Regions from separate parts of the Streptomyces sp. NPDC059564 genome, predicted to be linked through region 2. Evidence: riboswitches for the same ligand, from Rfam matches in the RefSeq annotation. Region 2 holds a riboswitch; the other holds the start of a gene.

Region 1 (17,562 bases), on a different contig from region 2:
CTGCCGTTCGGGCGCTTCGGAGGTGGGCGGCGGCTACACGCGCCGAGTCGCGGGATGACGCAGCCGCCCAACAACCGGAGTTCGGCCACGCCGCCCGCGCGCCCGGACGCTTCCATGTCGCTGCTGACGCACGTGATGGACCACAGTCTCGACGAGGGCTATGCGGAGGCGTCCGCGCGGCGCCGGGCGGACGGTACGGCGGGACTGCCCCGTAGCCTCAAGGCCAAGCTGGGGCTGGCCGCCGGGCTCGTGATCGCCGCGATGGTCGTCACCCTGGGTGCGGCCCAGGCGCGGATAGCGGCGCCGGTGCTGGCCAAGGAACGCCAGGAGCTGATCGACCGGGTCGAGCGGGCCGACGCGCACGCGAACGGCCTGGAGCGGGACGTCGAGCGGCTGCGTACGGACGTCGAGGACCGCCAGGGCGAGGTGCTCAAGCAGCCCGGCGGAGAACAGGCCCGGCTGCTCGCCCTGCTGTCGGGTGCAACCGAAGTACATGGTCCGGGCGTCAAGCTGGTGGTGGACGACGCGAAGGGATCTTCGTCGGGCGGCGGTGGCGGCCCGCGGGAGAGCGCCGGGTTCTCGGACACCGGGCGGGTTCGCGACCGGGACATGCAGCGGATCGTCAACGGGCTGTGGCAGGCGGGAGCGGAAGCCGTCTCGATCAACGGCCAGCGCCTCACGGCGCTGTCGGCGATCCGGGCCGCCGGTGACGCGATACTGGTCGACAACAGGCCACTGGTGCCGCCGTACGAGGTCCTCGCGGTGGGGGACAAGAAACGGCTGGGCACCAGCTTCCAGGACTCCGTGGACGGCCAGTACCTGCACGTCCTGCAGGAGAGCTACGGGATCCGCTACACCCTGTCCGCCATGGACGCGGTGAAGCTGCCGGCCGCGTCGAGCCTGACCGTCCACACAGCTACAGCAGTAGAGCCGAAGAAGGGTGCATCGTGATCGCGGTACTGGGCCTCGTGGCCGGAGTGGTGGTCGGACTTCTCGTCCGCCCCGAAGTGCCGGCCGTGGTGGAGCCTTATCTGCCGATCGCCGTGGTGGCCGCGCTGGACGCGGTGTTCGGCGGCCTGCGCGCGATGCTGGACGGCATCTTCGTGGACAAGGTCTTCGTGGTGTCGTTCCTGTCGAACGTGGTCGTGGCCGCGCTGATCGTCTTCCTCGGTGACAAGCTGGGCGTCGGCGCGCAGCTGTCGACGGGCGTGGTCGTCGTCCTCGGCATCCGGATCTTCTCCAACGCCGCGGCCATCCGCCGGCACGTCTTCCGGGCGTGAGGCCGATGAGCGCGGACGACACCCCGCCCGAGGAGCCGAACGTCCCGGAGCGGCCGCTGCCCACCGAGTCGCAGGAGACCGGGAGGCAGCGTCTGGCGGCCGGTCTGTGGCCGCCGCGGGTCAGCCGGGCCCAACTGATCGTCGCGCTGCTCCTGTTCGTGCTGGGGCTCGGGCTCGCGATCCAGGTACGGTCCAACAGCGACTCCAGCGCGCCGCTGCGCGGTGCCCGTCAGGAGGACCTCGTACGGATCCTCGACGAGCTGGACGGGCGGACCAAGCGCCTGGAGGACGAGAAGCAGAAGCTGGAGGACCAGCGCAAGGAGCTGGAGAGCAGCTCGAACCAGGCGGAGGAGGCGCGTCGCCAGACGGTGGAGAAGGAGCGCCAACTGGGCATCCTGGCCGGTACCGTGGCTGCGCAGGGGCCGGGGATCACGCTGCGGATCACCGACACCAAGGGCCAGGTGCGCTCCGACCAGCTGCTGGACACGCTGCAGGAGCTGAGGGCGGCCGGGGCCGAGGCGATCCAGATCAACGGCGTGCGCGTCGTGGCGGGCTCGTACTTCTCGGACGAGGGCGGAGGGGTCTCGATCGACGGTAAGAAGATCACACAGCCCTATGAGTTCAGGGTGATCGGCAAGCCACAGGATCTGGAGCCGGCGCTCAACATCCCCGGTGGTGTCGTGCAGACCATGGAGAAGGAACAGGCCACGGTCGCCGTCACACGGTCGGCGAAGATCATCGTGGATGCCTTGCGGGCTGCGAAGCAGCCTGACTACGCTCGGTCGTCATCGTCGTGACGCGGGGCGGAATGTGGACAGGCTCACGTGGGCGGATGCCTGCGGGGGGTCGACGCACGGAAGTCGCGGTGCGTGGTGGAAACTGTCTGGTGGTTACGGACGTTGTGAGAATGTCCGGGTCGGCAGGTGTGTGCATGCAGAGTTCGTCCTGCCCCACGGGCGGGTCTGTTTCGGTCAAGGGGAATCGCCCGTGAAGTTGTTTGAGAAGTTGTTCGGCAAGAAGAACCGCGAGGAAAGCGGTCCGGCACGGCACCGTGCGGGGCACGGCGACGTGGAAGGGCAGGGCGACCGGCCGCTCTTCCGCGACGAGGTGGCCGGCCCGGGTGACATTTCGGGCGCGCAGGGCGCGTCGGCTGTTGACCCTGCCGGTTCCGGAGGCATAGGTTTCGGTGAACCATCAACCTCAAGTGCGGGTGCAGGGTTTGCGCCCGACCCGTATGCCACCAACGCCTCCGCGGGGCAGCCGCGGCGCGAGGAGCCGTCCATGTCGGCCGAGCAGATTTGCAGCAGGTGTGGGCACCGCAGTGATGCGGCGAGCCGCTTCTGCTCCAACTGCGGGGCGCCGCTGCGGGCGGGTCTGACGCCGGAGCGTGCCTCGGAGACCACGTCCACCATCTCGATCTCGGGCCTGGAGGCCTACGAGGCCGAGGTGTCCGGACAAGCGCACGTGTCGTCCTCGCTGTCCCCCGAGGCCCAGGCCGCGGTGGAAGCGCTGCCGTCCGGTTCCGCCCTGCTGATCGTGCGGCGCGGACCCAACTCCGGCAGCCGCTTCCTGCTGGACGGCGAGCTGACCACGGCAGGCCGGCACCCGCAGAGCGACATCTTCCTGGACGACGTCACCGTCTCCCGGCTCCATGTCGAGTTCCGCAGGGGCCAGGAAGGCGGCTTCACCGTCTCCGACGTGGGCAGCCTCAACGGCACGTACGTGAACCGTGAGCCGATCGACTCCGTCGCCCTGCACAACGGCGACGAGGTGCAGATCGGCAAGTACCGGCTGGTCTTCTACGCGAGCCTGCGGGGCGTCTGATCCCTCCCCCGGATTCCGTCCGGGGGACTCCGAGGGAAGGTCCCATGCTGCGTACCCCGACCGGCGGTGTCCCGAAGAACGGCACCGCCGGCAGCGCCGGGCGGCTGGTGAGCATCGGCACGGTGCTGACCACGCTGCGCGACGAGTTCCCCGAAGTCACCATTTCGAAGATCCGTTTCCTGGAGGCGGAGGGGCTCGTCGAGCCCGTGCGCACACCTTCGGGATACCGCAAGTTCAGCACCGGCGACGTGGAGCGGCTCGGCCGCATCCTGCGCCTCCAGCGTGACCACTACCTGCCGCTCAAGGTCATCCGCGAGCAGCTCGACGCCCTCGACCGCGGCGAGCAGATCCGCATCCCCGGGCCCACGGCGCACGGGGAGTCGGTGGATCCGGCCGGTCCCGCCGCCCTGTACGGGGAGGTGGGTCGGGAGCGGCCCACCGTGGCCCGGGTGGACCGCGCCGAGCTGATCGCCGCCGCCGAGGTGGACGAGGTGCAGCTCGTCGAATGGGAGTCGTACGGGCTCATCTCCGAGGTGCCGGGCGGTGGGTTCGACGCCGAAACCGTCACCGTGGCCCGCCTGATCGCGGATCTCGGCCGGTTCGGGCTGGAGCCGCGCCACCTGCGTGCCATGAAGGCCGCCGCGGACCGGGAGGCCGGTCTGGTGGAACAGGTCGTATCCCCGTTGCGCCGCCACCGCAACCCGCAGACCCGGGCGCACGCCGAGGCGACGATGAAAGAGCTCGCGGGACTCTCCGTACGGCTCCACGAGGCCCTCGTACAGACGGCTCTCGGCGTCCGTCTGCACTGACCGGACCGGCCCGAGAAGGGCCCCGACTACCCAAACCGGCCGGGCAGGTCCTAGGGTTGCTGTGTGAACGAGCTCGACGTTGTGGGTGTCCGGGTGGAAATGCCCTCCAACCAACCGATCGTGCTCCTGCGTGAAGTGGGAGGCGACCGGTACCTCCCCATCTGGATCGGTCCTGGGGAGGCGACCGCCATTGCCTTCGCGCAGCAGGGGATGGCCCCTGCCCGGCCGCTGACGCACGACCTGTTCAAGGACGTGCTGGAAGCGGTCGGTGAGGAGCTCACCGAGGTCCGGATCACGGATCTGCGGGAGGGCGTCTTCTACGCGGAGCTGGTCTTCGCCAGCGGGGTCGAGGTGAGCGCGAGGCCATCCGATGCCATAGCGCTGGCCCTGCGCACGGGGACGCCGATCTACGGCAGTGACGGCGTGCTGGACGACGCCGGAATCGCCATTCCCGACGAGCAGGAGGACGAGGTGGAGAAGTTCCGCGAGTTCCTCGACCAGATCTCACCCGAGGACTTCGGCACCGGCCCGCAGTGAGGGCCGGGACGCGAGGAGCCGCGGCAGCGGCGAAACGCGGGCCGCGTCACCCACCGGGTTCTTTCAGCCCATTCGAGTAGCCTTTCCCCGCAATGGGGTACGGGAAACCACTCTCAGGGTGATTATCACTCGGCGTGCCGAGTGTGGCGATCGTTGACGCACCCCTGGTCACTGCCTACCTTCAAGGTGGCAGGTCAAGGACGGAGGGTCGGCGTGAGGATCACGGGCGACGGTACGACCGGGGGCACCCCCGCACGGAGTGATGGTGGGCCGTACCCGCTGCACGGCGGCGCGGCGGGTTCCGCGGGTTCCCCGCACCGTCAGCCGGCGTCGACGCCGGTCGGACCGGTGAGCGACGACCCGGCACCCGAGCAGGTCGGCTACCGGGGACCGACGGCGTGCGCCGCCGCCGGGATCACGTACCGGCAGCTCGACTACTGGGCGCGGACCGGGCTGGTGGAGCCCAGCGTGCGGCCCGCGTACGGGTCGGGCACGCAGCGGCTCTACAGCTTCCGGGACGTGGTGGTCCTCAAGATCGTCAAGCGCTTCCTGGACACCGGGGTGGCGCTGCAGAACATCCGCACCGCCGTCCAGCACCTGCGTGACCGGGGCTTTTCCGACCTCGGACGGATGACGCTGATGAGCGACGGCGCGACCGTGTACGAGTGCACCTCTCCGGACCAGGTGGTGAGCCTGATGGAGGGCGGTCAGGGCGTCTTCGGCATCGCCGTGGGCGTGGTCTGGCGCGACGTGGAGAACGCGCTGTCGCAGCTGCACGGGGAGCGGGTGGACACGGGGGAGACCCTGGTGGGCCACAACCCCGCCGACGAGCTGGCCGCGCGCCGGAACCGGGCCGTCTGACCGGCGCGGACGCCACCGTCACCGCGTTGTCAGTGGCGTAGGGCAGCATCGGTGCGGTGAGAGCCGCCCCGACCATCCTGCACCTGGACATGGACGCCTTCTACGCCTCGGTCGAGCAGGCGTCGAAGCCGAGCCTGCGGGGCAAGGCCGTCATCGTCGGGGGGCTCGGACCGCGCGGGGTGGTGGCCACCGCCTCCTACGAGGCCCGGCGCTTCGGGGTGCATTCGGCGATGCCGACCGCCCAGGCCCGCCGGCTCTGCCCGAACGGCGCCTACCTGATCCCCCGCTTCAGCCTCTACCGGGAGGTCAGCGACCTCGTCATGGGCCTGCTGCGCGAGCTGTCGCCGCTGGTGGAGCCGCTCAGTCTGGACGAGGCCTTCGTGGACCTGGAGGCGGGCGGCACGGCCTTCGACGCGGCCGGCGCCCGGGCCGCGGGGGAGCGGCTGCGGGCCGACATCACGGCCGCCACCGGGCTCAGCGGGTCGGTGGGGCTGGCCGGCTCCAAGATGCTCGCGAAGATCGCCTCGGAGGAGGCCAAGCCGGACGGGCTGCTGCTGATCGAACCCGGGTCGGAACGGGAACTGCTCGCGCCGATGCCGGTGCGGACCCTGCCCGGGGTGGGACCGGCCACCGGGGAGCACCTGCGGCGGGCCGGGATCACCACCGTCGGGGAGCTGGCCGAGGCGGGCGAGGACGAGCTGGTCCGCATGGTGGGCCGGGCGCACGGGCTCGGCCTCTACCGGATGGCGCTCGGGCTGGACGACCGGCCCGTGGTCGCCGAGCGGGACGCGAAATCGGTGTCCGTGGAGGACACCTTCGACGTGGACCTGCACGACCGGGTCCGGATCCGGTACGAGGTGCAGCGGCTCGCCGACCGGTGCGTCGGGCGGCTGCGGGCCTCCGGGCACTCGGGGAGGACCATCGTCCTGAAGGTGCGGCGGTACGACTTCTCCACCCTGACCCGGTCCGAGACCCTGCGCGGCCCGACCGACGACCCCTCCGTGGTGCGGGAGGCCGCGGCGCGGCTGCTGGAGGGCGTGGACACCACCGGCGGAGTGCGGCTCCTGGGGGTCGGCGTGACCGGGCTCGCGGACTACACTCAGGAGGACCTGTTCGCCCAGGCGCTCGGCGCCGGGGCGGAGGGGGACGGTGCGGAGGGGGATGCGGGTGGAGGGGCCATCGCGCCGGACGGGGTGGAAGAGGCTGGTGAGGCTCACGGGGCCGGTGCGGCCGCCGGGGCCGTGGAGGCCCTCGTGGCGCCGGGGGAGCCGGACGCCGCTCCCGTACGGCACTGGGCGGCGGGGAGCGACGTACGGCACGCGGTGTACGGGCCCGGGTGGGTGCAGGGCAGCGGGGTCGGGCGGGTCACCGTCCGCTTCGAGCGGCCCGGATCGCCGCCCGGGCGGGTGCGCACCTTCCGGGTGGACGACCCCGAACTGGAGGCCTCCGATCCGCTGCCCCTCGTAGGGGCGGCGGAGGGACCGCAGGAGGGCTAGGCCTGCTTCTCCGGCGGCGGGCGGTGGAAGTCGGAGGGCAGCGTGACGTCCAGGCCGTAGTGGTGGTAGAGCTGCAGCTCCTGTTCGGGGGAGAGGTGGCGGCCGACTCCGAAATCGGGGGCGTCCTTGATCAGGGAGCGCTCGAAGGGCACCCGCAGGGTCTCGTCCACCACCTCGCTGGGCTCCAGGGGGACGAAGGCGTCCCGCCCGAAGAGGCCGGTCCGGACGGCTGCCCATTCCGGCACGCCCGTGGCGTCGTCGAGGTAGACCTCGTCCACGGTGCCGATCTTGGCGCCGTTGCGGTCGAACGCCTTGCGGCCGATCAGGCTGCGCGGATCGATATCGGTCTGCACGGTCCCTCCGTACGGTCGCAGTGATGAACTCATCCGTAATGACTACAAAAGTGCATATTCGAAGAGAGGGCCACTCGAGGGAGGGTCGAGATCCTCGCTGGTAGGCTGGGTGATGGCTGTTGACCCTGTGCGGGAGAGTCCTCCGAATGAGTTCGACGGAGGCGCCGAAGGAGCAAATCCTCCCCGGAATCTCTCAGGCATACGTACCGCACGTGGTGAGGCCACTCTGGAAAGCAGGGGCGGGTACCGGGCACGCAGTACCGGTCCCTCTCCTCACCGACGGTGAAAGCCGGATCTCAGGGGCGACCCCCGTGAGGCCCGGTGAAGCTCTCAGGTTGAGATGACAGAGGGGGAGGCCGTCCGGGTGCCCGCGCCGTGGTGCCCCTCGCAGGTCATACGACCAGGAGGCCTCCGTCATGACCGCCAACCGCATTCCGCTCTCCCAGCTGGAGCGAGGCATCCCCTTCGAGCAGCGCCACATCGGCCCGGACGCCGAGGCGCAGGCCAAGATGCTCGCCCAGGTGGGCTACGGCTCCCTCGACGAGCTCACCGCCGCCGCGGTACCGGATGTGATCAAGACCGCCGAGGCGCTGAACCTGCCCGAGGCGCGCACCGAGGCCGAGGTGCTGGCCGAGCTGCGCTCGCTGGCGGACCGCAACCAGGTGCTGTCGTCGATGATCGGCCTCGGCTACTACGGCACCTTCACGCCGCCGGTGATCCTGCGCAACGTCATGGAGAACCCCGCCTGGTACACGGCGTACACCCCGTACCAGCCGGAGATCTCGCAGGGCCGCCTCGAGGCGCTGCTGAACTTCCAGACCGTCGTCGCGGACCTGACCGGCCTGCCGACCTCCGGTGCCTCCCTGCTCGACGAGGGCACCGCCGCCGCCGAGGCCATGTCCCTGGCCCGCCGCGTGGGCAAGGTCAAGGGCGGCGTGTTCCTGATCGACGCCGACGCGCTGCCGCAGACCATCGCCGTGATCGAGACCCGCGCCGAGCCCGTCGGGGTCGAGGTCGTCGTCGCCGACCTGTCGGACGGCATCCCGGCCGAGATCGCCGAGCGCGGCGTCTTCGGCGTGCTGCTCCAGTACCCGGGCGCCTCCGGCGCGGTGCGCGCGATCAAGCCGGTCATCGAGCAGGCCCACGAGCTCGGTGCCATCGTCACCGTCTCCGCCGACCTGCTCGCGCTGACCCTGCTGACCTCCCCGGGCGAGCTGGGCGCCGACATCGCGGTGGGCACCACCCAGCGCTTCGGCGTCCCGATGGGCTTCGGCGGACCGCACGCCGGTTACATGGCCGTCCAGCAGCAGCACGCCCGCTCGCTGCCCGGCCGTCTCGTCGGCGTCTCCGTGGACGCGGACGGCAACAAGGCGTACCGCCTGGCCCTGCAGACCCGCGAGCAGCACATCCGCCGCGAGAAGGCCACGAGCAACATCTGTACCGCGCAGGTGCTGCTCGCCGTCATGGCCGGCATGTACGCCGTCTACCACGGCCCGGACGGGCTGCGCACGATCGCCCGCCGCACCCACCGCTACGCCTCCCTCCTCGCCGCGGGCCTGACGGCCGGCGGGGTCGAGCTGGTGCACGGCTCCTTCTTCGACACGGTCACCGCCCGGGTGCCCGGCAAGGCCGCCGAGGTCGTCGCCGCGGCCCGCGAGGGCGGGGTCAACCTCTTCCAGGTCGACGCCGACCACGTCTCCGTCGCCTGTGACGAGACCACCCTGCGCGCCGACCTCGACGCCGTCTGGGCCGCCTTCGGCGTCACCGCGGACATCGAGGCCCTGGACGGGGTCACCGCCGACACGCTGCCCGAGGGCCTGCTGCGCTCGGACGCGTACCTGGGCCACCCGGTCTTCCACCAGCACCGTTCCGAGACCGCGATGCTGCGCTACCTGCGCAAGCTCTCGGACAAGGACTACGCGCTGGACCGCGGCATGATCCCGCTGGGCTCCTGCACCATGAAGCTCAACGCGACCACCGAGATGGAGCCGGTGACCTGGCCCGAGTTCGGCCAGCTGCACCCGTTCGCCCCGGTGGAGCAGGCGGAGGGCTACCTCACGCTCATCACCGAGCTGGAGGAACGTCTCTGCGAGGTCACCGGATACGACAAGGTCTCGATCCAGCCGAACGCCGGCTCCCAGGGTGAGCTCGCCGGCCTGCTGGCCGTGCGCGCCTACCACCGGGCGAACGGCGACGAGCAGCGCACCATCTGCCTCATCCCGTCGTCCGCGCACGGCACCAACGCGGCGAGCGCCGTGATGGCCGGCATGAAGGTGGTCGTCGTCAAGACCGCCGACGACGGCGAGGTGGACGCGGCCGACCTGCGCGCCAAGATCGAGCAGTACCGCGAGCAGCTCGCCGTGCTGATGATCACGTACCCGTCCACGCACGGTGTGTTCGAGGAGCACGTCGCCGACATCTGCGCCCAGGTGCACGAGGCCGGCGGCCAGGTCTACGTCGACGGCGCCAACCTGAACGCCCTGGTGGGCCTGGCCAAGCCGGGTCACTTCGGCGGCGACGTCTCGCACCTGAACCTGCACAAGACCTTCTGCATCCCGCACGGCGGCGGCGGTCCGGGCGTCGGTCCGGTCGGTGTCCGGGCGCACCTGGCCCCGTTCCTGCCGAACCACCCGCTCCAGCCCACCGCCGGCCCGGAGACGGGCGTCGGTCCGATCTCGGCCGCTCCGTGGGGCTCGGCGGGCATCCTGCCGATCTCCTGGTCGTACGTCCGCCTGATGGGTGGCGAGGGCCTCAAGCGCGCCACCCAGGTGGCGGTGCTGGGCGCCAACTACATCGCCAAGCGCCTGGAGCCGCACTACCCGGTGCTCTACACCGGTCCGGGCAACCTGGTCGCCCACGAGTGCATCATCGACCTGCGTCCGCTGTCGAAGGCCACGGGCGTGAGCGTCGACGACATCGCCAAGCGTCTGATCGACTACGGCTTCCACGCGCCGACCATGTCCTTCCCGGTGGCCGGCACGCTGATGATCGAGCCGACGGAGTCCGAGGACCTCGTCGAGATCGACCGCTTCTGCGACGCCATGATCGCCATCCGCGCCGAGATCGAGCGGGTCGCGGGCGGCGAGTGGCCGGTGGACGACAACCCGCTGGCCAACTCCCCGCACACGGCGGCGGCGCTGGGCGGCGAGTGGAACCACCCGTACAGCCGGGACGAGGCCGTCTTCCCGAGCGGCGTCACGGCCGCGGAGAAGTACTGGCCGCCGGTGCGCCGGATCGACGGTGCCTTCGGCGACCGGAACCTGGTCTGCTCCTGCCCGCCGCTGGACGAGTACGACAACTGAGTCCCGTGACGCGGTGAAGGGGCCGGTCCGGAGCGCGAGCTCCGTGACCGGCCCCTTCTCTTTCGTCTTTCGCGTCCGTGCTCCGTACGTGGTCGCCTAGGCCGCCGCGAGCGGGCGGTGCGGGGCGATGATCTGCCCGTCGGGCAGCAGTTCACCGGTGTCCTCGAACAGCAGGACGCCGTTGCACAGCAGGCTCCAGCCCTGTTCCGGGTGGTTGGCCACCGGGCGGGCAGCCTCCCGGTCTGCGGACTCTGATGACGGGCAGGCAGGCTGGTGCTGGCACATGGATGCGTTCTTTCGCTGCGGTGTGGTCTGTTCGCTACGGCTCGATGCGTGATTCATGGCCGTCCCCCTGGGTCGTCCCCGCACCTGCGGGGAGGATGTCCTCAGTCTTCCCCCACGACGGCTGCTTCGCAGGTATTTCCCGGCAGCTGTCCTCATGGAATGAAGACGCATCACCCGTGCGGGCGGTTCAGGCCAACTCCCCTGTCATTTCGGATGGTTCGGGAGTGGCCCGAGCGGACTAGGCCGTATGGGTCACACGGACCAAGCCGAACAGGCCACCGGCGGACCGCCGGTCAGGCCGCTGGCGCGGCCAGCGAGGGCGGTACGGGTGGGGCCGGCGGAGTCAGCCGGTGGGTCAGTACGGGCAGCAGCTCCGAGACGGGGTGCGGCCGGTACGCGGCGATCCCCGGCGGGGCCGGTGCCAGCGGAACCAGCAGGTCGGAGGCGGCGGGCAGGCCGGCGGAGGCGTCGGCGCCGACCGCCCCGTGCAGCCACAGGGTCAGCATGTACAGCTCCGGTACGGACAGCAGACGCGGCTGGTAGCCCTTGCCGAGCGACTCGGCCTGGCGCAGGGCGCGTTCGGTGGCGGCGACGTAGGGCCCCTCGAAGAAGTGGGAGAAGGCCCAGCCGTCCGGGGTCAGCCGGGTGTCGGCCGCGGCGACGAAGCGGTCGCCGCTGCGGATCAGGAACCGCCAGCCGGTCAGCCGGGTGCGGGGCGGGCGGCCGCCGGCGGCGAGACCGGACACGTTGAGCCGGTCGAGCACGTGCACCGGAAGCGGGAGTTCGGCGGTCAGCGGCCCCTGGATCGCGCGCAGGGACGGGGTGTGCGCCTCGTGGACGGCGGTGGGAGAACCGAGTGCCGCGAGGACGCTGCGCAGGGCGGGCGCGGGAGCCGGGGGAACATGCAGCGGCATGGTGGGTCGCCTCTCACTTGGGAGACCTGTGGTGCGGGGGAAGGTGCGGACGGCGCTGTCGCATTCTGGGGCCAGAGGGGGGCTGAGGGGCAATGGCCGCGCGCCAACTCTCTGCCTCGTTTGCGGAGTTTATACGACATGTGTTCACGCAGTGTTTCGGCTACCTGTCCCGGCTATTGCCGACAAGGTGCTTACCGGTCCCGCTGACATGGTATTCATGCCGGTTGCACGCGAACGGGCCGCGCTGACCTCGGAGGTTACCCGACGGGGGCTCGGCTGGAAAGCGCCGGTAATCGGGAATCGGCACAGTCGACGCGGAATTTGCATACGACGTGTTGCCAGGTGAATGTGCCGAAGCGCCCATCTGGCCATACCGGCGCGCGCTCCCCGCCAGACCGCCCCGCGCGGAGTTATCGATCACGCGGATGGGCATCATCGACCTTACGCGCGCTCGGGTGCTCCGGGCGGGGGCACTCGAGGAGGGACGATTCGATGGGGGAGAAGGTCGTGGCAGGCGGATTCGACCTGTCCGATCGGCATCGGTATCGGAGGAAGCTTCACGAGTGCCTGGAGGGACTGGAGCGGCTTCTGGCCGAGAAGAGGTTCGATCGGCCCAAGAACATGATGGGGCTGGAGATCGAGTTGAATCTCGCGGGTGCCGACGGTTTGCCGCGCATGGTGAATGCACAGGTACTGGAGCGGATAGCGAGCCCCGATTTCCAGACGGAACTCGGAATGTTCAATCTGGAGGTGAACGTACTCCCGCACCGGCTCGGCGGCCGGGTATTCGACCAGCTCGCCGAAGAACTGAGCGCGGGGCTGCACTATGCCCACCGGCAGGCCGCCGAGATCGACGCGGGGGTGGTGATGATCGGAATCCTGCCGACGATCTCCCGCGCCGACCTGGCGCTGGCCAACCTGTCCGCCGTGGACCGGTACTCGCTGCTCAACGAGCAGATCCTGATGATGCGCGGCGAGGACTTCACACTCGACATCGACGGGGTCGAGCGGCTGACCTGGAGCACCGGGTCGATCGTGCCGGAGGCCGCCTGTACCTCCGTACAGCTGCACCTGCAGGTCACTCCCGGCCGGTTCGCGGACGTGTGGAACGCGGCGCAGGCGGTGACCGCCGTACAGATAGCGGTGGGCGCCAACTCGCCGTTCCTGTTCGGACGGGAGCTGTGGCGCGAGTCGCGTCCGCCGCTGTTCACCCAGGCCACCGACACCCGGCCGCCCGAGCTCCAGGCGCAGGGGGTGAGGCCGCGCACCTGGTTCGGGGAGCGATGGGTGGACTCGGCGTACGAACTGTTCGCCGAGAACGTCCGTTTCTTCCCCTCCCTGCTGCCGATCTGCGACGCGGAGGAGCCGCTGCGGGTGCTCGCCGAGGGCGGGGTGCCGAGCCTCCAGGAGCTGGTGCTGCACAACGGCACCGTCTACCGGTGGAACCGGCCCGTGTACGGGGTCGCCGACGGGGTGCCGCACCTGCGGGTGGAGAACCGGGTGCTGCCGGCCGGGCCGACGGTGGCCGACGTCGTCGCCAACGCCGCGTTCTACTACGGGCTCGTACGGACCCTCGCGGACGAGCCGCGCCCGGTGTGGACCCGGCTGCCGTTCGCGGAGGCGGAGGCCAACTTCGACGCGGCCTGCCGGTACGGGATCGACGCGCGGATCCGCTGGCCGCGCCGGGGCCGGGCCGGCGGGCTGGTGAGCGTGCCCGCGGTGCGGCTGGTGCTGGACGAGCTGCTGCCCATGGCCGCGGCCGGGCTGGACGCCTGGGGCATCGAGCCCGCCGACCGCGACCACTACCTCGGGATCATCGAGGAGCGCTGCCGGCGCCGGGTGAACGGCGCCACGTGGCAGGTGGACACCTACCACCGGGCGCTCGCCGGCGGGCTGGAACGGGACGCCGCCCTGGCGGCCACCACCCGGCGCTACAGCCAGCTGATGCACCGGGGCGACCCCGTGCACACCTGGCCGGTCGGGCCGGCGGAGGAGGAGGTGGACGCCACCGCGGCGGCCCGGCGCTGAGCCGCCGATCCGGTCCGGCCACCGAGGAGGCAGTATGGGGTGGTCGCAACAGGATGCCGCCGTGGGTCGGCAGGACGGGAGTCGGTCGTGCGGGCGGAGCCGGAGCCGGTGGTCGTGGAGCCGCTCGAGGACGGGCGGCGGGGTCTGCTGAGGACCGAGACGCTGCTCGTGCTCGCGCTGTCGCTGGGCGCGAGCGGCGTCTCGGCGCTGATCAGCTTCATCGGCTCGCTGACGAAACCCGGCGGCCTCAAGGACCAGGCCGCCACGCTCAACGGCTCGTACGCGCCCGGACGGCCCTGGCTGGACCTGGCCTGGCAGCTGTTCGGGATCGCCTCCGCGCTGGTGCCCGTCCTGCTGGTCGCGCACCTGCTGACCCGGGAGGGCGCGCCCGGGCTGCGCGTCCTGGGCTTCGACCGGACCCGTCCGGGGTGGGACCTGGCCCGGGGCGCGCTGGTCGCCGCCGGGATCGGGAGCGCGGGACTGGCCTTCTACCTGGGGGCCCGGGCCTCCGGCTTCAACCTGACGGTGGTGCCGGAGGCGCTGCCCGACGTGTGGTGGAAGTTCCCGGTGCTGATCCTCTCCGCGGTGCAGAACGCCGTGGTGGAGGAGGTCATCGTGCTGGCCTACCTGCTGCGCCGGCTCGGCCAGCTGGGCTGGTCGCCGACGGCCGCGCTGCTGGCCAGCTCCGTGCTGCGCGGCTCGTACCACCTGTACCAGGGCATCGGCGGGCTCATCGGCAACATGGTGATGGGCGCCGTCTTCGTGCTGGCCTACCGCCGCTGGGGCCGGGTCGGGCCGCTGGTCGTCGCGCACGCGCTGCTCGACATCGTGGCCTTCGGCGGGTACGCGCTGCTCGCGGGGAAGGTGGGCTGGCTGCCCACCCCGTAGCCCCTGCCTCAGGGGGTGGTGAGCAGCTCGCCGTCGATCACGGTGACCGCGCGGCCGGTCAGCTGGGTGCGTTCGCCCGCGAGCGTGACCCGGACCAGGCCCTGGCGGGCGCCGCCCTGCAGGCCGGTCATCCGGGTGCGGCCCAGGCGGGCTCCCCAGAACGGGGCGAGGGCGGTGTGGGCGCTGCCGGTCACCGGGTCCTCGTCGATGCCGTGGAGCGGGAAGAAGCCGCGGGAGACGAAGTCGTAGCCGCGGGAGGGGTCCTCGGCGGGCGCGGTGACGATCACCCCGCGGCGGGACCGCTCGCGCAGGGCGGCGAGATCGGGCGCGAGTTCCCGTACGGTCCGCTCGTCGGCCAGCTCCACCAGGAGGTCGCCGATGTGGGCGGCGGTGTCGTGGACCGACAGGACCGCGGGGCCGCCCAGGGCCTCGGCCACCTCGGGGGCCGGCTCGACGGGCGTCAGGGACGAGGTCGGGAAGTCCAGGGTGATCGCGCCGTCCTCGCCGATCTCGGCCGTGAGGATCCCGCAGCGCGCGCCGAAGCGGACCGGGCCCTCGGCGAGACCGTGCTCGTGCAGTACGTGGGCGGTCGCCAGGGTGGCGTGCCCGCACATGTCGACCTCGCCGGCCGGGGTGAACCAGCGCAGCGCCCAGTCGGCGTCGCCGCCGGGCGGCAGGGGCAGCGCGAACGCGGTCTCGGAGAGGTTGACCTCGGCCGCGACCTGCTGGAGCCAGGCGTCCGGGGGGAAGGCCCCGTCGAGGAGGAGGACTCCGGCGGGGTTGCCGTGGAAGGGGCGGTCGGTGAAGGCGTCGACGATTCGGATGCGCATGGATCCGACGGTAGGGGGCCCGGCCGGACGCGGACCAAGGCCAATCCGGGATGACTGGCCTTGGTCCGAACGGTCAGGTGCGGGAGAGGGCCGTGGTGCCGGACAGGAGGGGGACGAGGTTGAAGTTCCCGTCGCCGCGGCCGCAGGCCGGGGCCGCGGCGGCGGTGTTGGAGACCTTGGTCCCGGTCGTGAAACGGCCGTCGCGGCGCGTCGGCACCACCGTGGTGAAGTGGTCGGCGAGGCTGCCGGCGTAGTACTGGCACTGCTGGAGGTTCACGTAGCGCCCGGCGCCGAGGTCCAGGGCGATGACGTCGGACAGCAGGGGGACGAGGGAGTAGAGGCCGCGGCCGGGGCCGCACTCGACCGTGGTGTCGGGGGTGTTGGAGACGTTGGTCCCGGTGCCCCAGTCGCCGCCCCCGCGCGAGACCACCACGGTGAGGTGGTCGTGCTGGAGCTCGGAGTAGTACACGCACTGGTGCAGGTTGAGGTACCGCCCGGAGCTCAGGTCCAGTGACTGGAAGGACGCCCAGGGGCGGATCGCGGTGAAGTTCCCGTCGCCCGCGCCACAGGACAGGTCCCGGTCCGGTGCGGCGGCGGTGTTCGTTCCGGCCGCGAACCGGTTGTCGCCGCTCCGCGGCACCACCGTGGTGAGGTAGTCGACTCCCGGAGTGGGTGCGTACACGCACTGGTGCAGGTTGAGGATGTCGCCGGCCAGCGGCCGGAGGTGGTCGGCGTGGGCGTCGGCGCCGGCCGGTCCCGGTACGAGCAGCAGCGCGGCGGCGCTGAGGGTGGCGGCGAGCCATGTTCCGACGCGTCCCTTGTGGTGCACGAAAGTCCCTTTCTCTTCGGTGCCCCGTACCGCGCCCCGTGTCGCGAGGAGCGGGGCCAGCACAGCACGTGCGTACGCCCCTCGTCAGGAGGTTCCCGCCCGGATCCACCCGAAAGTGTCCATTACGCTCGCCAGTCTGAGATAGGTTCCGATATATCGTTGACGCATCGCGATGGGTCAGCGATAGTGAAGGAGTCGAACACGACAACCGCAAGACAAGCGATGACGAACGATGACGAAAGGAGCGCAGTGATGCGTTCACGTGGACAGCACGAGCACGGACATGAGCACGGACGGGGTCACGGCCACTGCGGGCCGGACCGTCGGGAGGAGTTCCAGGGGCGGCGTGCCGCCTTCGGGCCGTTCGGGCCGCCCTTCGGCGGCGGGCCCTTCGGCGGGCGCGGCGGACGGGGTGGCCCCCGGGGCCGGGCGCGGCGCGGTGACGTGCGCGCCTCCATCCTGGCGCTGCTCGCCGACCGGCCGATGCACGGCTACGAGATGATCCAGGAGATCGGCGAGCGCAGCGGCGGGGCCTGGAAGCCCAGCCCGGGCTCGGTGTACCCGACCCTGCAGCTGCTCGAGGACGAGGGGCTCATCACCAGTGCGAGCGAGGGCGGCAAGAAGCTGTTCACGCTCACCGACGCGGGCCGCACCGAGGCCGAGTCGGGTCCGGACGCCCCCTGGGCGGATGCCGGGCGCGGCTTCGACTTCGAGGCGATGCACGAGGTGCGGACCGCCGGCGTCGGCCTGATGGAAGCCTTCGGGCAGGTCTTCAAGACCGGCTCGCCCGAGCAGCGGGAGAAGGCCCTCGCGGTCATCAACGACGCCCGCAAGAAGCTGTACCTGATCCTGGCCGACGAGCACTGAGTCCGGCCGCCGGACCTCCCGGCACGCACACGGCGCGCCCCGCGAGCTCTCTCGCGGGGCGCGCCGTTCGTGTGGCGGGGGTCAGGCGACCAGGCCGGCCAGTTTGCGGAGCGACTCGTTCAGCGCGGCGGTCGCGGAGTCCTTGAGCTTGCCCGCCATCAGGGACACGGCGGCGCCCGTGAACTCGCCGTCGATGCGGACCGTGGTGGCCCCGCCGTCGGGGATCAGGGTGTAGCGGGTCAGTACGGCCACGCCCATCGGGCCCTTGCCGGTGATCGCGAAGACGCGCTGGTCCTCCAGTTCCGAGACGGTCCACAGGACCTCGGCCGGGAAGCCCATCATCTTCATGTTCTCGGCGAAGGTGGACCCGACCGCGAGGGTCTCGGGACCGCCCTTCGGGAAGTTGGTGTGGGTCATGCTCCACTGGCCGTACGCGTCCCAGTCGGTCAGCTGGGCCCA
Region 2 (8,470 bases):
GGGCCCTGACGCCCGCCTGGGCGGCCCGGAAGTACGTGACGGGCGCCATGGCGGCCACCCGGGCGATGCCGGCGCCCAGGGGCGAACTGGCCGGGCCGGGTCCTTCTCGCCCTCGCGGGACAGGACGGGCGCGGCGACGGGTGCGGCGAAGAAGGAGGTCAGGGGGCGGAGGACCTTCGCGGCGGGGGGCCGGAAGGAGCGGGGCGGGCCGGGCCGGGCCCGGTGCGGCGGACGGCCCCGACCGCGATGGGGCCGGTCGGGTACGAGGCCGTCCTCGCGGTACGAAAAGGGCCCGGCCCTGTGGAAAACACGGCCGGGCCCTCCGTCTGGCCCGTTACAGCGTCGGGTACAGCGGGAACTTCGCGGCGAGCGCGGAGACGCGCGCCTTGAGGTCGTCGGCGTCGAAGACGGGCTTCAGGGCCGCGGCGATGATCTCCGCGACCTCGGTGAAGTCCTCGGCGCCGAAACCGCGGGTGGCGAGCGCCGGCGTACCGATGCGCAGGCCCGAGGTGACCATCGGCGGACGCGGGTCGTTCGGGATCGCGTTCCGGTTGACCGTGATGCCGATCTCGTGGAGGCGGTCCTCGGCCTGCTGGCCGTCCAGCTCGGAGTTGCGCAGGTCCACCAGGACCAGGTGCACGTCGGTGCCGCCGGAGAGGACGGAGACGCCCGCCTCGGTGACGTCCGGCTGGATCAGGCGCTCGGCGATGATCTTCGCGCCCTCCAGGGTGCGGACCTGGCGCTCCTTGAACTCCTCCGAGGCGGCGACCTTGAAGGACACGGCCTTGGCGGCGATCACGTGCTCCAGCGGACCACCCTGCTGGCCCGGGAAGACCGCGGAGTTGATCTTCTTGGCCAGCTCCTGCGTCGACAGGATGACACCGCCGCGCGGACCGCCGAGGGTCTTGTGCGTGGTGGTGGTGACGACGTGGGCGTGCGGCACCGGGTTCGGGTGCAGACCCGCGGCCACCAGGCCCGCGAAGTGCGCCATGTCGACCATCAGGTACGCGCCGACCTCGTCCGCGATGCGGCGGAAGGCGGCGAAGTCCAGCTGGCGCGGGTAGGCGGACCAGCCCGCGACGATCAGCTGCGGCTTGGACTCCTTGGCGAGGCGCTCGACCTCGGCCATGTCGACCTGGCCCGACTCGTCGACGTGGTACGGGACCACGTTGTAGAGCTTGCCGGAGAAGTTGATCTTCATGCCGTGGGTCAGGTGACCACCGTGGGCCAGGCTCAGGCCCATGATCGTGTCGCCCGGCTTCAGCAGCGCGAACATCGCGGCGGCGTTGGCCTGCGCACCGGAGTGCGGCTGGACGTTCGCGGCCTCGGCGCCGAACAGCGCCTTGATGCGGTCGATCGCGATCTGCTCGACCACGTCGACGTGCTCGCAGCCGCCGTAGTAGCGGCGGCCGGGGTAGCCCTCGGCGTACTTGTTGGTCAGGACCGAGCCCTGGGCCTCCATGACGGCGACCGGAGCGAAGTTCTCCGACGCGATCATTTCCAGGGTCGACTGCTGGCGCACGAGTTCGGCGTCGACCGCGGCGGCCACGTCCGGGTCGAGCTCGTGGAGCGGGGTGTTCAGAACGGACATCAGGATCCCCTGGGGTGTCAGTTGTCGGAGTGGGTGAGCGCGGCGTACTCCTCGGCGGAGAGCACGTCCGTCGGCTCGTCCGAGATGCGCACCTTGAACAGCCAGCCACCCTCGAACGGGGCGGAGTTCACCAGCGACGGGTCGTCCACGACGTCCTGGTTGGCCTCGACGACCTCGCCGGAGACGGGGGAGTACAGGTCGCTGACCGACTTGGTCGACTCCAGCTCGCCACAGGTCTCGCCCTCGGTGACGGTCTCGCCGACCGCGGGGAGCTGGGCGTAGACGACGTCACCGAGCGCGTTGGCCGCGAACTCCGTGATGCCGATCGTCGCGACGCCGTCCACGGCGTCCGACAGCCACTCGTGCTCCTTGGTGTAACGCAGCTGCTGGGGGTTGCTCATGACCTGATTCTCCTGGATGCGGGGGAGTGGATGTGAACAGTGGTCTCGGGTACTGAGACGGGCGCCGGGGCGCCGGAACACCGCCGCACGGCCGGCCGTACGGCGGTGGTGACTACTTCTGCCGCTTGTAGAACGGCAGCGCCACGACCTCGTACGCCTCATGCGTACCGCGAATGTCCACGCCGACGCCGGAGGTGCCGGGCGCGGCGTGCGCCGCGTCGACGTACGCCATCGCGATCGGCTTGCCGAGCGTCGGGGACGGGGCGCCCGAGGTGACCTCGCCGATGACCTGGCCGTCGGCGACGACGGGGAAACCGGCGCGCGGGACGCGGCGGCCCTCGGCGATCAGACCGACCAGCTTGCGCGGCGGGTTCGTCGCGGCGCGCTCGGCGGCGGCCTCCAGCGCGGCGCGGCCGACGAAGTCCCCCTCCTTCTCGAACTTCACGACCCGGCCCAGGCCCGCGTCGAACGGGGTCAGGGCGGTGGTCAGCTCGTGCCCGTACAGCGGCATGCCCGCCTCCAGGCGCAGCGTGTCCCGGCAGGACAGGCCGGCCGGCACCAGGCCGACGCCCTCGCCCGCCTTGGTCAGCGCCTGCCACAGCTCCACCGCGTGCCCGGGGGAGACGAACAGCTCGAAGCCGTCCTCGCCGGTGTAGCCGGTGCGCGCGATCAGCGCGGGCACGCCCGCGACGGTGCCCGGCAGGCCCGCGTAGTACTTCAGGCCGTCCAGGTCGGCGTCGGTCAGCGACTTCAGGATGCCGGGGGACTCGGGGCCCTGCACGGCGATCAGCGCGTAGGCGTCGCGGTCGTCGCGGACCTCGGCGTCGAAGCCGGCGGCCCGCTCGGTGATCGCGTCCAGCACGACCTGCGCGTTGGAGGCGTTGGCGACGACCATGAACTCGGTCTCGCCCAGGCGGTAGACGATCAGGTCGTCCAGGATCCCGCCGTCCTCCTGACAGATGTGCGTGTAGCGGGCGCGGCCGACGCCGACGGTGGAGATGTTGCCGACCAGCGCGTAGTCCAGCACCTTGACGGCCTCGGGGCCGGTCAGGGTGATCTCGCCCATGTGGGACAGGTCGAACAGGCCGGCCTTGGTGCGCACGGCGTTGTGCTCGTCGCGCTCACTGGCGTAGCGCAGCGGCATGTCCCAGCCCGCGAAGTCGGTCATGGTCGCACCGAGGAGGCGGTGCAGCGCGTCGAGCGCGGTCAGGCGGGGGGCAGTGCTCATGGGTGTGGCTCCCGGGTCCCAGGGCATGACATGACGAGGACGATCCTCCCCATCTGTCATCGGAACCTGAGAGGTTCGCCGAGAGTTCCCCGTACGAAGGACGGGACGCCCTGGGCTTGCACCTTGGGTGGAGCACGCGGCGGCCGTCGGGGACGGACGCGTCGCGGCTCGCTTTTCAGATCTGCCTCATCCACGCGGTACGGGGCCTGAGAGATTCAAGGGAGGTACTTGCTCCTTCGGCGCCCGGGCACGGCCTCGCGGCGTGCCGGGACTCTCCCGCGCGGATTCAAGCGGCCGGTATGCAGTTGGTGTCCAGATGGCGCACATCATTGCACGGGTCGCTGGAGAGCGGGCAGTGGGGCCCTGAAGAACGGACGGACCGGAACCGGGACCCCCGGATTACCGTCTCTTTACACTCAGTGGGCAGGGGTCCTGGCGGCCCGATTCGGGGGGAGACGATCACCGTGCGGAGATTCGGAGCGCTGACGACGACGGGAACGACGACGGGCACGGTCGACGGGCTCCCGGCCCAGCGGAGCGCGCGGTCGCGGCCGGCGGGGCGGCCGGTGTGCGACCTGCGCGGCGGCGCGGTGCGCGGGCCCCACCGCCTCGGGTTCCCGGCCGGGGACATCGTGGTGGTGTCGGGCCTGCCCGGCGGCGGCAAGAGCACCTTGATCAAGCGCGCCGCGGAGGGCGGCGGCATCGACTCCCAGGACGCCCGCGAGCGCTGGGAGCGCCGGATGCCGGGCGCGCTGCCGTACGCGGTGTACCGGCCGCTGGTGCGGGCCGCGCACTACTGGGGGCTCTGGCGGCGGCTGCGCTCCGGGGCGTCCGTGGTGGTCCACGACTGCGGCACCCAGGTGTGGGTACGGGGGCTGCTGGCCGCCGCCGCCCGGCGCCGGGGCGGCTCGCTGCACCTCCTGCTGCTCGACACCACCGCCGAGGAGGCCCTGTCCGGGCAGGCGGCCCGGGGGCGCCGCGTCTCGGCGTACGCCTTCGCCCGCCACCGGGGCGCGGTGGGCCGGCTCCTGCGCGACGCCGAAGCCGGCCGCCTCCCCGCCGGCTGCGCCTCCGCGACCCTCCTGGACCGCCGCTCGGCCGCCGCCGTGACCCGCATCGCGTTCCTCGCGGGCGGGGAGGCGGGGACGGGGCGGTAGCCTCGGGGCGACATCGGGCGGAGCCTTACGGAGGCAGGGGAACATGCAGGGCAGCGGCTGGCCGGCGAACGAGTTGGAACAGGTCCTCGGGGCGGCCCTCGGCCAGGCCGACGCCGGCCCGCGGATCCTCGAGGTGCTCGCCCGCAGCCAGGTCTGGGTGCCGCTCCCGCACGGCGGCGGCCCCGACCACGCCGCCCTCGACCTCCCCACGATGCTGATCGACGCGGAGGCGTACGTCCCCGTCTACAGCTCGGAGGCCCAGTTCCGCTTCGGCGCCGGCCCCGCCATGGACTTCGCGGTCGCCCCCGCCGTCGAGTTCGCCCGCGGCCTGCCCCCGCAGCTCGGCATCGCCGTGAACCCCGAAGGGGCCGTCGGCGTCCCGCTGCCCCCGGCCGCCGTCGCGGAGCTCTGCCGCGCCGGACGGACCCCCCTCGACGGCCCCGCCACCGGCGCCCGCGTCCGGCTCTTCGAGCCCGACTGGCAGGAGGACCCCGTCGACTTCCTCGCCGCCGCCTCCGAGGAGTTCCGCGCCACCGGCGTGGTCGCCGCCGCCCACCGCTGCCTCGCCAGCGTCGAGGCCGGACCCCCGCAGCTCTACATCGGTGTCCGGCTGGCGGGATGGGATCCCACGGCCCGGGACGCCCCGCTGGCCGCCCTCGGCCGGGCCCTGGCCCGCGTACCGGCGCCCTGGCCCGTGCAGCTGATCCTCCTGGACGCGGCCGAGGACCCGGTCACGGACTGGATTCGTGAGCGCGTACGCCCCTTCTACCTTCCCTAGCGCCGCTTAAGCTGGTTGGTACGGGTGGACGACGGGCGGACGAAGAGGGGTACCGGGTGAGTGCGTCAGGCACGGCCGCGGCCGGGCAGGTCGAGCACATGCTGCGCCAGGTGACTCCCGGGCGCTATGAGGGATACGAGTCATTCCTGCACGCCCTCGCCGAGGGCCGGCTGTGGATGCTGCTGTGGCAGGGGCAGTCCGGCTCGCCGGACGCGCAGTACGGCGGCATGGAGGTCGAGGGCCTCGGGTACGCGCCCTGCGTGACCTCGCCGCAGGAGCTGGCCGCCAGCGGCTGGAACCGGGGCTACGAGGTGGTCACCGGCCGGGACATCGCCCGCGCCCTCTACCCGGACCGCTGGGGCCTGTGGGTCAACCCGCACGAGCGGGGCGGCGGCCTCGGCGTGCCCTGGGCCGACCTGCGCCGCGTCGCCACCGGCCTGGACCGCATGCCCGCGGGGCCGCTGCGGCTGTCCGAGCCGGCCCTGGAGCTCCCGCAGTTCTACGGGCTGCTCACCCAGCACGCGCACCGCACGCCCGCCGTGCGCTCGCTGCGCCGCGCCTGGGTGCAGCCCGCGCTCGGGTCGGCGTACCTCGCGGTGGGGCTCGACCTGTACGACGCCTCCGCGCCCGCGCTGGAATCCGTACGGGAGATGATGCGGCAGTCGGTCGGGGCGGTGCCCGAAGGGGTGCCGGTGTGCACGGTCGCGCTGGCCGACGAGCACGATCCGGTCGCGATGTGGCTGCGGGCGCAGACCCGCCCGTTCTACGACCGCGAGGGCCAGGCCGCGGCCTACTAGACACCCGCGGCACCTCCTCCCCGGGCCAGGTCAGGCCGAGTGCCGACCCGCCTACAGGGAGTCGCGCGGCCCCGCCCGGGGCCTGGGACGGGCATCGGCGAGAGACCTCCGGCCGTCGGGAACCACGGTTCCCGGCGGCCTTCCGCTTGTCCGGATATCACCCGTGATGGGCGTCCAATTGGCGCACTCCTCCGATGAGTTGGGCGCCATGTCCGTTTGCGTACCGAACGGACGGTCTTGCTCCGCTGAGCCGTGAGCGGAGTCCGGATAACGGGAACCCGGGTGTCAGATCACGTTTGCGCATCCATTCACCTGCGGGTCTGGCGGCTGGTCGAGCGCCCGATGAAGACTCCCCACCCAAGAGCCGGTCAGTCCTCTCAGGACGCGGTTCGGCACGTGGACTTCGCTTGATGTTTCACACGGCACTTCCTGCACTTCCTGCACTTCCCGCACTCAGGCTGCACCGCATTCCGCTCCGCACCCCGTACGGCACTTCGCACGACAGTTCGCACGGCAGTTCGCATCACACCGCAGTTCCCACCGCACTTCGCACGCGTTCCACGTGTCCCGAGCACTCCGAGCGCCACTCCGCACCAACGCCGCCACAGCGGCGGGCATGGGCCGGCCACCCGTCGGCCGAGAGGGGTCCCCACCACGATGACGGCACCACTGCACGACGCGAGCGCGGAGACATCCGCACCCGTGTCCGTAGCCGACGTCCCTGCCAAGGCCATCGAAGGCCGCTCGCCCGGCCGCATCGCCTGGATGCGGCTCAAGCGCGACAAGGTCGCGCTGACGGGCGGCGTGGTCGTGATCCTCCTGATCCTGGTGGCGGTCTTCGCGCCGCAGATCGTGAGCCTGCTGGGCCACCCGCCCAACGAGTTCCACGAGGACATGATCGACCCGGACCTGGGCACGCCGATCGGCTCCTTCGGCGGCGTAAGTTCCGACTTCCTGCTGGGCGTCGAACCGACCAACGGGCGCGACGTGTTCAGCCGCATCCTCTACGGCGCCCGCATCTCGCTGGTCGTCGCCTTCCTGGCGGCCTTCGTCTCGGTCGTCCTCGGCAGCCTCCTCGGCGCGCTGGCCGGCTTCCTCGGCGGCTGGGTGGACGCCGTCATCAGCCGCGTGATGGACCTGCTGCTGGCCTTCCCGCAGCTGCTGTTCACCATCGCCCTGGTCTCCGTCGTCCCCAACTCCCTCTGGGGGTTCGAGGGTTCGGGAGTCAGGATGGGCGTGCTGATCGTCGTCATCGGCTTCTTCGGCTGGCCGTACATCGGCCGCATCGTCCGAGGACAGACGATCTCCCTGCGTGAACGCGAGTACGTCGAGGCCGCACGCAGCCTCGGCGCGGGCCGCGGCTACATCCTGATCAAGGAGCTGCTGCCCAACCTGATCGCGCCGATCCTCGTCTACTCGACGCTGATCATTCCGACCAACATCCTGACGGAAGCGGCCCTCAGCTTCCTGGGCGCCGGCGTCAAGCCGCCCACCGCCTCGTGGGGAAAGATGCTCTCCGACGCCGTCCCCATCTACCAGGACGACCCCATGTACATGGTGGTCCCGGGTATCACGATCTTCATCACCGTCCTGGCGTTCAACCTCTTCGGGGACGGGCTGCGCGACGCACTCGACCCCAAGGGCAGCTGAACCGCTTCTTCGATTCACCCACCTATGGAGGTTGGACAACCGTGATCCGCAGAAAGCAGGCACTCGCGATCACCGCCGTGATCGCCGCCCTGTCGCTGACCGCCGCGTGCGGTGGCAACGACAAGAAGGCCGATGGCGACGACAAGGGCGACAAGGGCTACAGCGGCGCCACCGCCGCCGTGGTCAACGCGTCCGACGCCAAGGGCGGCGAGCTCAAGCTCTGGTCCCCGCAGGACGTCGACTTCCTCGACCCGGCGCGCGCCTACTACGGCTTCGTGTGGAACCTGCAGCGCCTCTACATCCGGCAGCTGTACGCGTACGACAGCAAGCCCGGTGCCGCCGGCACCAAGCTGGTTCCGGACCTCGCCGCGGGCGAGCCGGTGCTGAGCAACGACGGCAAGACGTACACCGTCAAGATCAAGGACGGGGTGAAGTTCGAGGACGGCACGCCGATCACCGCCAAGGACTTCAAGTACGGCATCGAGCGCGTCTTCGCGCAGGACGTGCTGTCCGGCGGTCCGACGTACCTGATCGACCTGCTCGACCAGGGCCAGAAGTACCCGGGTCCCTACAAGGACACCGACCCGAACAAGATGGGCCTGAAGTCCGTCGAGACGCCGGACGACCACACCGTGGTCTTCAACCTGGCGAGCGCCAACTCCGACTTCAAGTACCTGCTGGCCATGCCGTCCTCCTCGCCGGTCCCGGTGGGCAAGGACGCGGGTGCCTCCTACACCAACAAGCCGGTCGCCACCGGTCCTTACAAGGTGGAGTCCTTCGCCTCCGGCAAGGGTGCGGTCTTCGTCCGCAACGAGAACTGGGACCCGGCCACCGACACGATCCGCAAGGGTCTGCCGGACAAGGTCTC

Evidence for each region. A riboswitch is a leader RNA that binds a small molecule or an ion and turns the genes downstream of it on or off. The one in region 2 is predicted to bind glycine.
Region 1: linked by a shared signal. The riboswitch ahead of gcvP (aminomethyl-transferring glycine dehydrogenase) and the one ahead of gcvT (glycine cleavage system aminomethyltransferase GcvT) in region 2 are both predicted to bind glycine.

Annotation. Positions count from the first base shown of each region.
Region 1 covers NZ_JBHWBP010000121.1:10-17,571, forward strand. Annotated here, with positions in the region: gene ACFV0Q_RS20990 (DUF881 domain-containing protein) at 55-951, shown strand; gene ACFV0Q_RS20995 (small basic family protein) at 948-1,280, shown strand; gene ACFV0Q_RS21000 (DUF881 domain-containing protein) at 1,286-2,077, shown strand; gene ACFV0Q_RS21005 (FHA domain-containing protein) at 2,160-3,104, shown strand; gene ACFV0Q_RS21010 (MerR family transcriptional regulator) at 3,149-3,913, shown strand; gene ACFV0Q_RS21015 (bifunctional nuclease family protein) at 3,977-4,450, shown strand; gene ACFV0Q_RS21020 (MerR family transcriptional regulator) at 4,664-5,311, shown strand; gene ACFV0Q_RS21025 (DNA polymerase IV) at 5,368-6,807, shown strand; gene ACFV0Q_RS21030 (PRC-barrel domain-containing protein) at 6,804-7,193, opposite strand; glycine riboswitch at 7,281-7,379, shown strand; gene gcvP (aminomethyl-transferring glycine dehydrogenase) at 7,577-10,462, shown strand; gene ACFV0Q_RS21040 (DUF5999 family protein) at 10,559-10,747, opposite strand; gene ACFV0Q_RS21045 (hypothetical protein) at 11,041-11,661, opposite strand; gene ACFV0Q_RS21050 (glutamate-cysteine ligase family protein) at 12,154-13,689, shown strand; gene ACFV0Q_RS21055 (CPBP family intramembrane glutamic endopeptidase) at 13,777-14,577, shown strand; gene ACFV0Q_RS21060 (PhzF family phenazine biosynthesis protein) at 14,586-15,407, opposite strand; gene ACFV0Q_RS21065 (hypothetical protein) at 15,481-16,236, opposite strand; gene ACFV0Q_RS21070 (PadR family transcriptional regulator) at 16,489-17,103, shown strand; gene ACFV0Q_RS21075 (SRPBCC family protein) at 17,185-17,562, opposite strand, start outside.
Region 2 covers NZ_JBHWBP010000290.1:292-8,761, forward strand. Annotated here, with positions in the region: gene ACFV0Q_RS32095 (hypothetical protein) at 1-49, opposite strand, end outside; gene glyA (serine hydroxymethyltransferase) at 335-1,591, opposite strand; gene gcvH (glycine cleavage system protein GcvH) at 1,609-1,992, opposite strand; gene gcvT (glycine cleavage system aminomethyltransferase GcvT) at 2,105-3,220, opposite strand; glycine riboswitch at 3,406-3,509, opposite strand; gene ACFV0Q_RS32115 (AAA family ATPase) at 3,679-4,377, shown strand; gene ACFV0Q_RS32120 (enhanced serine sensitivity protein SseB) at 4,421-5,155, shown strand; gene ACFV0Q_RS32125 (enhanced serine sensitivity protein SseB C-terminal domain-containing protein) at 5,212-5,952, shown strand; gene ACFV0Q_RS32130 (ABC transporter permease) at 6,610-7,602, shown strand; gene ACFV0Q_RS32135 (ABC transporter substrate-binding protein) at 7,644-8,470, shown strand, end outside.